3 regions of the Mesorhizobium sp. IMUNJ 23232 genome follow, and region 2 is predicted to be linked to each of the others. Evidence: riboswitches for the same ligand, from Rfam matches in the RefSeq annotation. Region 2 holds a riboswitch; each other region holds the start of a gene.
The links. A riboswitch is a leader RNA that binds a small molecule or an ion and turns the genes downstream of it on or off. The one in region 2 is predicted to bind cobalamin.

Region 1 (3,267 bases), on a different contig from region 2:
TGCCGCTGGCTAAGGCCCGCGCCAACTCCCACAGGATCGACTGGGTGAATTACCAGCCGCCAAAACCGTCCTTCCTCGGCACCAGGGTGTTCGAGACCTGGGATCTGGCGGAGCTGGCGCGCTACATCGACTGGACACCGTTCTTCCAGACCTGGGAACTGAAGGGCCGCTATCCGAAGATCCTCGAGGACGAGCAGCAGGGACCGGCGGCCCGGCAGCTTTTCGGGGACGCGCAAGCGATGCTGAAGAAGATAATCGACGAGAAATGGTTCGCGCCCAAGGGCGTCATCGGCTTCTGGCCGGCCAATTCCGTCGGCGACGACATACGGCTTTTCACCAACGAGAGCCGGACCGGCGACCTTGCGACCTTCTTCACGCTGCGCCAGCAATTGCCGAAACGGGACGGCAAGCCGAATATCGCTCTGTCGGATTTCGTCGCGCCGTTCGAGAGCGGCAAGGCAGATTATCTCGGCGGGTTCATCGTGACCGCGGGCATCGAAGAGGTGGCGATCGCCGAACGCTTCGAGCGGGCGAATGACGACTACAATTCGATCCTGGTCAAGGCGCTGGCGGATCGTTTTGCGGAAGCCTTCGCCGAACGGCTGCACGAAAAAGTGCGCAAGGAGTATTGGGGCTACGCCCCGGACGAAACCCTGACGCCGGATGAATTGATCGGCGAGCCCTACCAGGGAATCCGTCCCGCGCCCGGCTACCCCGCGCAGCCCGACCACACCGAGAAGCTGACGCTGTTCAGGCTGCTCGACGGCGACGGGAACGCCGGCGTCAGTCTGACGGAGAGCATGGCGATGTGGCCGGGTTCGTCCATCTCGGGAATCTATCTGTCGCATCCGGAGAGCTACTATTTCGGCGTCGCCAAGATCGAGCGTGACCAGGTCGAGGATTATGCGCGCCGCAAGGATATGCTGGTCGAGGACCTGGAACGCTGGCTCGGTCCTATCCTGAACTACGTGCCGACGCCGTTTGCGGAAGCGGCGGAGTAATTTCCGGACCGCTGTCGTCTTTGCGCTTGCCCGATGTCGCTTTCGTATGGACGGGACTCGCGCGTCGGTGGTTAGATCACATCGTTCAAGGTGCTCTTCGGGGAATAGGCCGAAGGGATAATTGGGAAGCCGGTCTGATGCCGGCGCTGCCCCCGCAACGGTAGCGAAGCGAAAATTCCGACGGGAGACCACTGGGCCAAAAGCCTGGGAAGGTGTCGGAACGGTCCTGCAAGGACGGCTTCGGAGTCCGGAAACCAGCCTCGAATGAATTGAACTCGACTGATCGCGGTGGGCGGTCAAGGGGCAGAGCGCTTCGGGCCGGTCTCGCTACCATCGATGCCCGCAGCCTTCCACCTCCATCACCACCAAGTTCAGTCCTTGGCTTTGCGAGGACGGACATGGACGCACGCACGGAAATGCTGAAATTGATCCGCAACCGGCGGGACGGCTTCAGCCTGCAGCAACCCTTCTACATCGATCCCGATTTCTACAAGCTCGACATGGAGCTGATCTGGTATCGGGACTGGCTCTTCGTCGGCCACAATTGCGAAATCGCCAGGCCGGGGAGCTTCTTCACCGTCCAGGTCGGCGACTATCCGGTCGTCGTCGTGCGCGGCCGCGACGGCGAGATCCGCGCATTCCACAATTCGTGCCGGCATCGCGGCAGCCGGGTTTGCAACACGGAGCGCGGCACCTCGGCGCGGCTCGTCTGCCCCTATCATCAGTGGACCTATGACCTTGATGGCAAGCTCGTCTTCGCGCGGCAGATGGCCGAGAATTTCGACAAGGCCGACTTCGGGCTGAAGCCGGTCGCCTGCGAAAATGTCGGCGGCTACATCTTCATCTGCCTGGCAAAGGAGCCCGCCGATTTCGCGCCGTTCCGCGCAATGATGGAGCCGTATTTTGCTCCTCACAACCTCGTCGACGCCAAGGTCGCGCACGAGAGCACGATCATCGAGAAGGGCAACTGGAAGCTCGTCTGGGAAAACAACCGCGAGTGCTACCATTGCGCCGCGAACCATCCCGCGCTCTGCAAGACCTTTCCCGAGGCGCCGACGGTCACCGGCGTCAACGGCGCCGAGAGCGATCCGGAGATGCTGGAGCATTGGGCGAAGTGCGAGGCGGCCGGATTGCCGTCGCGGTTCCGCATCGACGATGCCGGCCAGTACAGGGCGACGCGCGCGCCGCTGCTGCGCGATGCCGTCAGCTATACGGCAACCGGCAGGCGTGCGGTTGGCAAGAACCTGTCCGATCGGGTTTCGACGGACCGCATCGGGACGCTGATGCTCTACCACTATCCGACAACCTGGAATCACATCCTCGGCGATCACGCCGTGACCTTCCGCGTGCTGCCGATCAGCCCGACCGAGACCGCCGTCACCACGAAATGGCTCGTCCACAAGGATGCGATCGAAGGCGTCGACTACGATCTTCAGAACCTGATCCATGTCTGGACCGAGACCAATGACGAGGACCGGCGGATCGTCGAGGAGAACGCCTTCGGCATCAGGTCGCCGGCCTACGAGCCCGGCCCGTATTCCGAGCTGCACGAAGGCGGGGTCATCCAGTTCGTCGATTGGTATGCAGGCTTCATGGAACCTCGCCTCTCGGAAGGCGAGAGGCCCGTGCTGCGCAGCGTCGCGTGAGCGGAGGCGGCCATGAACGCGATGACGGATCCGCATCTCTACCGCCACCTCGACGAGATGGCGCCCTGGAACGATCGCCTTCAGATGCTGGAGGTGATCGGCGTCACCGACGAGGCACCGGAGGTCAAAACCTTCACCTTCCGGTCGGACGCGCAGACCTGGTTCCGCTACAAGCCGGGGCAGTTCGTCACGCTGGAATTGCCGGCCGCCGATGGTCCGCTGATGCGCACCTACACGCTGTCGTCCAGCCCGTCGCGGCCGTGCTCGATCTCGATCACCGTGAAAGCCCAGGCAGGCAGCATCGGCACGCGCTGGATGTTCGACAATCTGAAGCCGGGCGTCCGCATCCGGGCGTTCGGCCCGATGGGTGACTTCTCGCACCACAATCATCCGGCGCCCAAATATCTGTTCATCTCGGCGGGGTCCGGCATCACGCCCATGATGTCGATGCTGCGCTGGCTGAACGACTGCGCACCGTGGACCGACGTTTCCTTCGTCAACTGCGCGCGGCGTCCGGAAGAGATCATCTTTCGCAAGGAGCTGGAACTGCTGGGCACGCAGATGCCGGGTCTGTCGCTGGGCTTCATGATCGAGGAGCGCTCTTCGTCGCGCGAGAGCTG
Region 2 (3,267 bases):
CCGCGCCAGTCCTGCCAGCCGGCGGACAAGGGCATCCATGTTGCCGGGGCTGCCTTCGCGGAACAGCGCCAGCAATTCGTCGAGATCGGCGCGCGGCAGCGTCGAGCACTCGACCAGCCGTTCGTCCTGCTCGCGGCACTCGCCGGGCAGCAGGGCCAGCCGGATGTTTTTCGCGCGGGCAAGGGCGGCGAGTTGGTCGCAGCCATAGCGCCACCAGTCATAGCCGCCGAGGATGCGCGCCAGGATGACCTTGGCTTGCGCGGCTGCCTTCTCGATCCACAGGTCGACTGACATCGGATGGCGCAGGTCGCGCAGCGGGGCGAGCCGCATCGACGGCAGGGCGTCTCCGCCCCGCCGCCAGGCCGAAGCGATTGCCGCAAGATCGCTGTCGGTGAAGGACAGCGCCACGATGTCCGCCGGCGACTGGGCAAGGTCGACCGGCTCGACCAGATCGTCGAGCGAGGCGGATGTCGTGGGCAGGATGTGCATCGGCGCGATCCTAGCAGATCGGCCCGGCCGAGTTCACTGCCTTGCTGAGGGAGCGCGCCATTCCGGTCGCTATCCCAGCAAAATCCGCTCGACCTTTTGCCGGTCGAGGCCGCGCAGGCCGATCACTACCAGCCTCGAACGGCGGTCGTCGGTGGCGGTCCAGGCGCGGTCGTAATAGTGGTTGACGCGCGGGCCGACGGCCTGCACCAGCAGCCGCATCGGCTTGCCTTCGACCTGGATAAAACCCTTCATGCGCAAAACATTCTCGCTTTCGGCGGCGGCCGAGATGCGGCCGGCAAGGTCGTCCGGGTCAGTCACGTCAGGCAGTTCGACGATGAAGGAATCGAAATCGTCGTGCTCGTGGTCGAGTTCGTCGTCATGGTGGGTTTTCCGGTTCTCGATGTCGTCCTCGACGGCCAGCCCCAGCCCGAGCAGCACGGAAGGATCGACGCGGCCCTGCGCCGTCGGAACCACCTTCACGGCGCGCGACAGGTGTTCATCAATCAGACCCCGAGCCTTGCCTGTCGCCTCGGCGTTCATCAGGTCGCTCTTGGAAAGGATCACCAGGTCGGCGCAAGCCACCTGGTCCTCAAAAACTTCCTCGACCGGATCGTCGTGGTCGAGTGAATCGTCGGCGGCGCGCTGGGCGGCGAGCGCGTCCATGTCGGACGCCACCTTGCCGGCGGCGAGCGCCGGGCCGTCCACCACCGCGACAACGCCATCCACGGTCACGCGGCTCTTCACCGTCGGCCACTGGAAGGCCTGCACCAGCGGCTTGGGCAGCGCCAGGCCGGAGGTCTCGATGATGATGTGGTCGACCTTCGGCTGCATGGCGAGGATCTTGTCGAGCGCCGGCACGAAGTCGTCGGCCACCGTGCAGCACAGGCAGCCATTGGCGAGTTCGATGATGTTTTCCTCGGGGCAGGCCTCGACGCCGCAGCCCTTCAAGATTTCGCCGTCGATACCGACATCACCGAATTCGTTGACGATCAGCGCCAGCCGGCGGCCGCCGGCGTTTTCGAGGATATGGCGGATCATCGTCGTCTTGCCGGCGCCGAGGAAGCCGGTGACGACGGTGCAAGGGGTTCTGGCAAGCGAGGCGGTCATGAAAAATCCTTGAGCAGGGAAGCGGGCGGGATGCGGGCGACGAGCCCGCGTTTCAAAGAGTCGGGGCGGCCGCGCCAGGGCAACATCCCGTCCTGCGAGGTGGAAAACAGCTTTGCTCCGGCAACGAGATCGGGGGCGTTGTCGACTGTGAGGTCGCCGAAGACATAACTCCAGCAGTTTTCGCGCAGCATCGCCGCACTGAGCCGGCGCTTGCAGTTGCCGAGACATTCCAACTGGCGCACGGCGATGCCCTCGCCATGCGCGATCTCTCGGACGCGGTCGCCAAGAATTTCGCCGGGGTGGGGGCGGGCGTCGGAGCCGGTTTCGTCGCGGCAGGACGAGCAGACGATGACCGTCACGCCGGTATCGGCGGATGGCTCGGCAGTCGTCGCTGGGGAGAAGGCGGTCTGGTCCAAACAAAACTCCTTGTCCGGGTCACCCGCCGGACACTGGGATTTCAAGGCTGACGGCAGGTCTCCTGGCTCGCGGCTCCTGCGCCTCGCGCCGCCTTCCCGGATTTTTCGTCCAGTGGCATTCGGCGCGGGCTAACCGCCTACAGTTGCGGGGACAGCCGCGGAGTTGGGCCAAAACCCGCACCGCGTTCCCTCTTAGCCCTTCTAGCGAAGCGCCGGGGACAGTTTACTTTCTTTCCGCGGGATGGTCGCAACGCTTCAAGGTTAGCGCGAGCGGAAAAAAGTAAACTGTCCCCGGCATCCGCCGGTCGGGACCGTCACATGCGATTTACGCCCCAGCGGCGGAAGCTGTCAACGCGGCGGAGCTTGGCAGGACGTCGGCCAGCGCCGGCCCGAGTTCGCCCGCCGGAGTAATCTCGATCCGCTCCAGGCCGAGCCAGCCGCGCATCAGTTCGATCTCAACCGCCAGTTCCTCGGCCGCGTTCGCCGGTGCGCCCGGCTGCGCGTAGGCGGCAAGCACGCGCAGCACGCTAGCCGGGCGGTCGGCCTTCATGTCGACGCGACCGACGATGGTGTCGCCGAGCAGGAAGGGCAGCACGTAGTAGCCGAACTGCCGCTTTTCGACAGGCGTGTAGATTTCGATGCGGTAATGGAAGTCGAACAGCCGCTCGGAGCGGGCTCGCTCCCACACCAGCGGATCGAACGGGGCCAGCAGCGCGCGCGCCTCGACCTTTCGCGGCAGGCGCGCGCCCGCATGGAGATAGGCCGGGTTCTTCCAGCCCTCGACCGAGACCGGCAGCAGATCGCCCGATTCGATCAGTTCCTCCAGGCGGCCCTTCACGTCGCCAGGCGAAAGCCGATAATAGTCGCGCAGGTCGCCATAGGTGGCGACGCCGAGCGCGCGGGCGGACTTTAGCAGCAACTCACGGTGCGCATCCGCCGCCGGCACGTCGGGACGGTCGAAGATTTCCTTCGGCAGCACGCGCTCCGGCAGGTCGTAGAGCCGCTGGAAACCGCGGCGCGAGGCGGTGGTTATCCTGCCGGCCCAGAATAGCCATTCGAAGGCGTGTTTTTCGTCGCTCCAGCCCCACCAGCCGCCCTTACCCTTGGCGCCGTCGATGTCGGAGGTGGCGATCGGGCCACGCGCCTTGACCTCCTGGAAGACCTCTTCGATGAACGGCATCTTGTCGTCGGCCCAGCGGGCAAGACCCTTGTAGATTTCCGTGTCGTCATTGGCGTTCGCCCGCTCCATGCGCCA
Region 3 (3,267 bases), on a different contig from region 2:
GCAGCGCCCATTCCGGATCGTCGTGCCGGGCCATCAGGCCGCGCCCGTAGATCGGGACCAGCGCCGACAAATGTTTATGCACGCCAGGGCAATGCAGGCATTCGTTGAAGTTTTCCCAGAAGATTTTCCAGTTGCAGTCCATCACCTTGGTCAGCACATGGCCGGTCACTAGATTCTCCAACGGCCAGTTGGAAAGGTCGGCCGAATCGCGGTCGAAGGTAGTGGCCGGCGTGCCGACCGGATCGTCCGCAAGATTGATGAAGACGAAGCCGCGCCAGACGGAAAGGGCTACGGAGTAAAGCGGATAGTCGGCCTTGTCGAAGCCGGCCGGCAGCGATTTCGACGGCACGCGCACGAGGTCGCCGCGCAACGAATAGGACCAGGCGTGATAGGGGCAGGTGAGCAGCCGCGCCTTCAGCCGGCCTTCCGTCTCGCGGCAAAGCTGCGAGCCGCGATGCCGGCAGGTGTTGTGGAAAGCGCGCAGCTCGCCCCGGTCGTCGTGCAGCACCAGCACCTGCTGGGAGCCCAGCGTGAACACGCGGTATGCAAGCGGCTGTGCTAGGTCGGCCTCGCGGCAGACCATGACCCAGTTGCGATACCAGATCGCCTCCATGTCCCGCTCGAATTCGGCGGTTTCCCAATAGGCGGAGGATGGCAAGGTGGCTTCGGCCGTGGTCAGGCCGTTGTAGGGATCGCTCTGTGCCGATTCAGGGTTCATGGCGCTCTCCGATCGCTTGAGCGGATACCTCGCATCGGGCTTTGTCAACCACTGGCGCGTAGCTTGATGTTTTGCCGGAGGACCTTCGGCAGACGAGCGCAAGGAGTACGTCGATGCCGCGGATGTACAGGGTCACGATTGAATGTCTTGAGGTTCCTGACCAAATCGGGCCGGAAGGCTCGATCGATATCGAGTAGGAGTTTCGCGAACACCGCCCATGGCACATGGACCCGAAATGCACGTTCTCCAACGGCATCATGACACTTAGCGCGACGAATGATTTCGACGGCGATGGACGCGCATTGCTGGACGAATTTTGGGATTGCCTTGCGGCCTATGTCGGCGTGCATGGCGAGATGAAGATTGTCTCGGTCGAGGAGATTTTAGGTCGCGGCTCATGACGCAAACGACGTGGAATGCGCCGGGAATTGGTTTGCCGAATGAAGCGATTACGCCTATGGTGCTGGCGTCGTCGGTTCCGATGGGAACCAAGAGGGAATGCGGTGCGGGCTGTTTGTCCAATGCCGCGGCTGCCCCCGCAACTGTAAGCGGCGAGCCCACCCCGAATGCCACTGAGGTTTGTCCTCGGGAAGGCGGGGTCGGGCGAGAACCCGTGAGCCAGGAGACCTGCCGGCGACAGGTTTGGATCAATGGCCCTCGGGTGGAGGGCGGAAGGATATGGAATGAACACGGCTTCGACCTCTCTCGGCGTACAGGTCTCGGCATCGTCGCGCGCGATGCAACTGGCGCTGGCTGCACTCCTCGGCATCTTTATCGTCGGCTTCGTCGGCTTCTCGCATGTGGAGGCCGCGCACAACGCGGCTCATGATTATCGCCATTCGATGGCGTTTCCCTGCCACTGACGAGGATTTGACATGAGCATCTTTCGCAACGTCGTGTTCATCGCGGCGATCGCGGGGCTGTTGGCAAGCCTCGTGATGGCCGCAATGCAATCCTTCGCCACCGATCCGCTGATCCTGAAGGCGGAAACGTATGAAAACGCCGCCGAACCGGCTCACGACCATGGCGCGCCGGCGGCCGACGCCACCGCGCCGGCCTCCAGCGAGGCGGCTCCCGCAGTCGCTGCGCATGAACACGAGCATGACGAGGAAGGTTGGGCGCCCGCCGACGGTTTCGAGCGTTTCGCGTTCAACGTGCTTGCCAATCTCGTCAGCGGCTTTGGTTTCGCACTGATCCTGGTTGCCGTTTCGGAGTTTGCAGGCGGCATCTCGGGCTGGCGCTCCGGCGTGCTTTGGGGTTTTGCCGGCTTTGCCGTGTTCACGCTCGCTCCCGGGCTCGGCCTGCCGCCGGAACTGCCGGCCATGCCCACCGCCGATCTTGGCGCGCGCCAGGTCTGGTGGATCGCCACCGTCGTCGCCACGGCGGCGGGGCTGGCGCTGATTGCCTTCCGGGGAACGGTTGTGCTGTCGATCGTCGGCGTGGCGCTGATCGTCGCGCCGCATATCGTCGGCGCACCTCAGCCTATCAGCCACGAATCGCCGATCCCTGCTGATCTGCATCACCAGTTCGTGGTCGCTTCCACGGTCACCAACCTGATCTTCTGGGTGGTGCTCGGCGGTCTTGTCGGCGCGATCCGGACGCGGTTCTCCGGCTCCGCGGGTTCGCTGCGCAACCAGCTTGCCTGACAAGGCCTTGCTGACTTTCGTTCTCGGCGGCGCGCGCTCCGGCAAGAGTTCGCACGCCGAGACGCTGGTTACAGTCTATCCCGCGCCGTGGGTCTATATCGCCACGGCGCAGGCCTATGGCGACGAGATGCGGGAGCGTATCGCGCTGCATCGCGCCCGTCGGCTGGATGGATGGCAGACGGTGGAGGCGCCGCTTGATGTCGCCGACGCACTGGCCGCAGTGCCGGAGGGCAGGCCGGTCTTGCTCGATTGCCTGACGCTCTGGCTTTCCAACCACATGCTGGCCGAACATGAAGTCGAAACCGAGAGCCACCGGCTGGCCGATGTGCTTTCGCGCCCGCGCGGCCCCTGGTTTGTCGTGTCCAATGAGGTCGGGCTCGGCATCGTGCCGGACAATGCGCTGGCCCGAAAATTTCGCGACGCTGCGGGCAGGCTCAATCAGGCAGTAGCGGCTGTCTCCGACAGCGTTGTCTTCATGGTCGCCGGGCTGCCGATGCGGGTGAAATGAGATGAAGATCGTCGACGACGAGGAAGCGGCCCGCCACAAGGCCAAGATGGCCAAGCGCAAGGCTGTGCAGGATGCCGAGGTGGCTGGCAAGACCATCGAAAAGGGCCTGCTGATCGTCAACACCGGCCCTGGCAAAGGCAAGACGACGGCGGCCTTCGGGCTGGCGCTGCGCATGCTCGGCTACGGCAAACGGGTCGGCGTCGTGCAATTCGTCAAGGGCGCCTGGCATACGGGCGAACGCGCCGCCTTCGCCGCCTTTGGCGACAAGGTCGTCTGGCATTCGATGGGCGAGGGGTTTACCTGGGAGACGCAGGACCTGAAACGGGATGTCGCGGCCGCCGAGGCGGCATGGGCGAAGGCGCTCGAACTGATGGCCGATCCGTCGATCAGCCTGA

Region 1: linked by a shared signal. The riboswitch ahead of ACH196_RS33385 (aromatic ring-hydroxylating dioxygenase subunit alpha) and the one ahead of ACH196_RS22320 (DUF1636 family protein) in region 2 are both predicted to bind cobalamin.
Region 3: linked by a shared signal. The riboswitch ahead of ACH196_RS29705 (CbtB domain-containing protein) and the one ahead of ACH196_RS22320 (DUF1636 family protein) in region 2 are both predicted to bind cobalamin.

The regions. Positions count from the first base shown of each region.
Region 1 covers NZ_JBIRCY010000077.1:4,276-7,542, reverse strand. Annotated here, with positions in the region: gene metH (methionine synthase) at 1-1,001, shown strand, start outside; cobalamin riboswitch at 1,073-1,279, shown strand; gene ACH196_RS33385 (aromatic ring-hydroxylating dioxygenase subunit alpha) at 1,400-2,647, shown strand; gene ACH196_RS33380 (2Fe-2S iron-sulfur cluster-binding protein) at 2,669-3,267, shown strand, end outside.
Region 2 covers NZ_JBIRCY010000033.1:1,785-5,051, forward strand. Annotated here, with positions in the region: partial or broken gene ACH196_RS22310 (cobaltochelatase subunit CobN) at 1-489, opposite strand, end outside; gene cobW (cobalamin biosynthesis protein CobW) at 559-1,596, opposite strand; gene ACH196_RS22320 (DUF1636 family protein) at 1,593-2,012, opposite strand; cobalamin riboswitch at 2,047-2,244, opposite strand; gene ACH196_RS22325 (winged helix-turn-helix domain-containing protein) at 2,338-3,267, opposite strand, start outside.
Region 3 covers NZ_JBIRCY010000056.1:44,257-47,523, reverse strand. Annotated here, with positions in the region: gene ACH196_RS29715 (aromatic ring-hydroxylating dioxygenase subunit alpha) at 1-718, opposite strand, end outside; gene ACH196_RS29710 (hypothetical protein) at 943-1,119, shown strand; cobalamin riboswitch at 1,175-1,368, shown strand; gene ACH196_RS29705 (CbtB domain-containing protein) at 1,402-1,581, shown strand; gene ACH196_RS29700 (CbtA family protein) at 1,594-2,364, shown strand; gene cobU (bifunctional adenosylcobinamide kinase/adenosylcobinamide-phosphate guanylyltransferase) at 2,357-2,872, shown strand; gene cobO (cob(I)yrinic acid a,c-diamide adenosyltransferase) at 2,874-3,267, shown strand, end outside.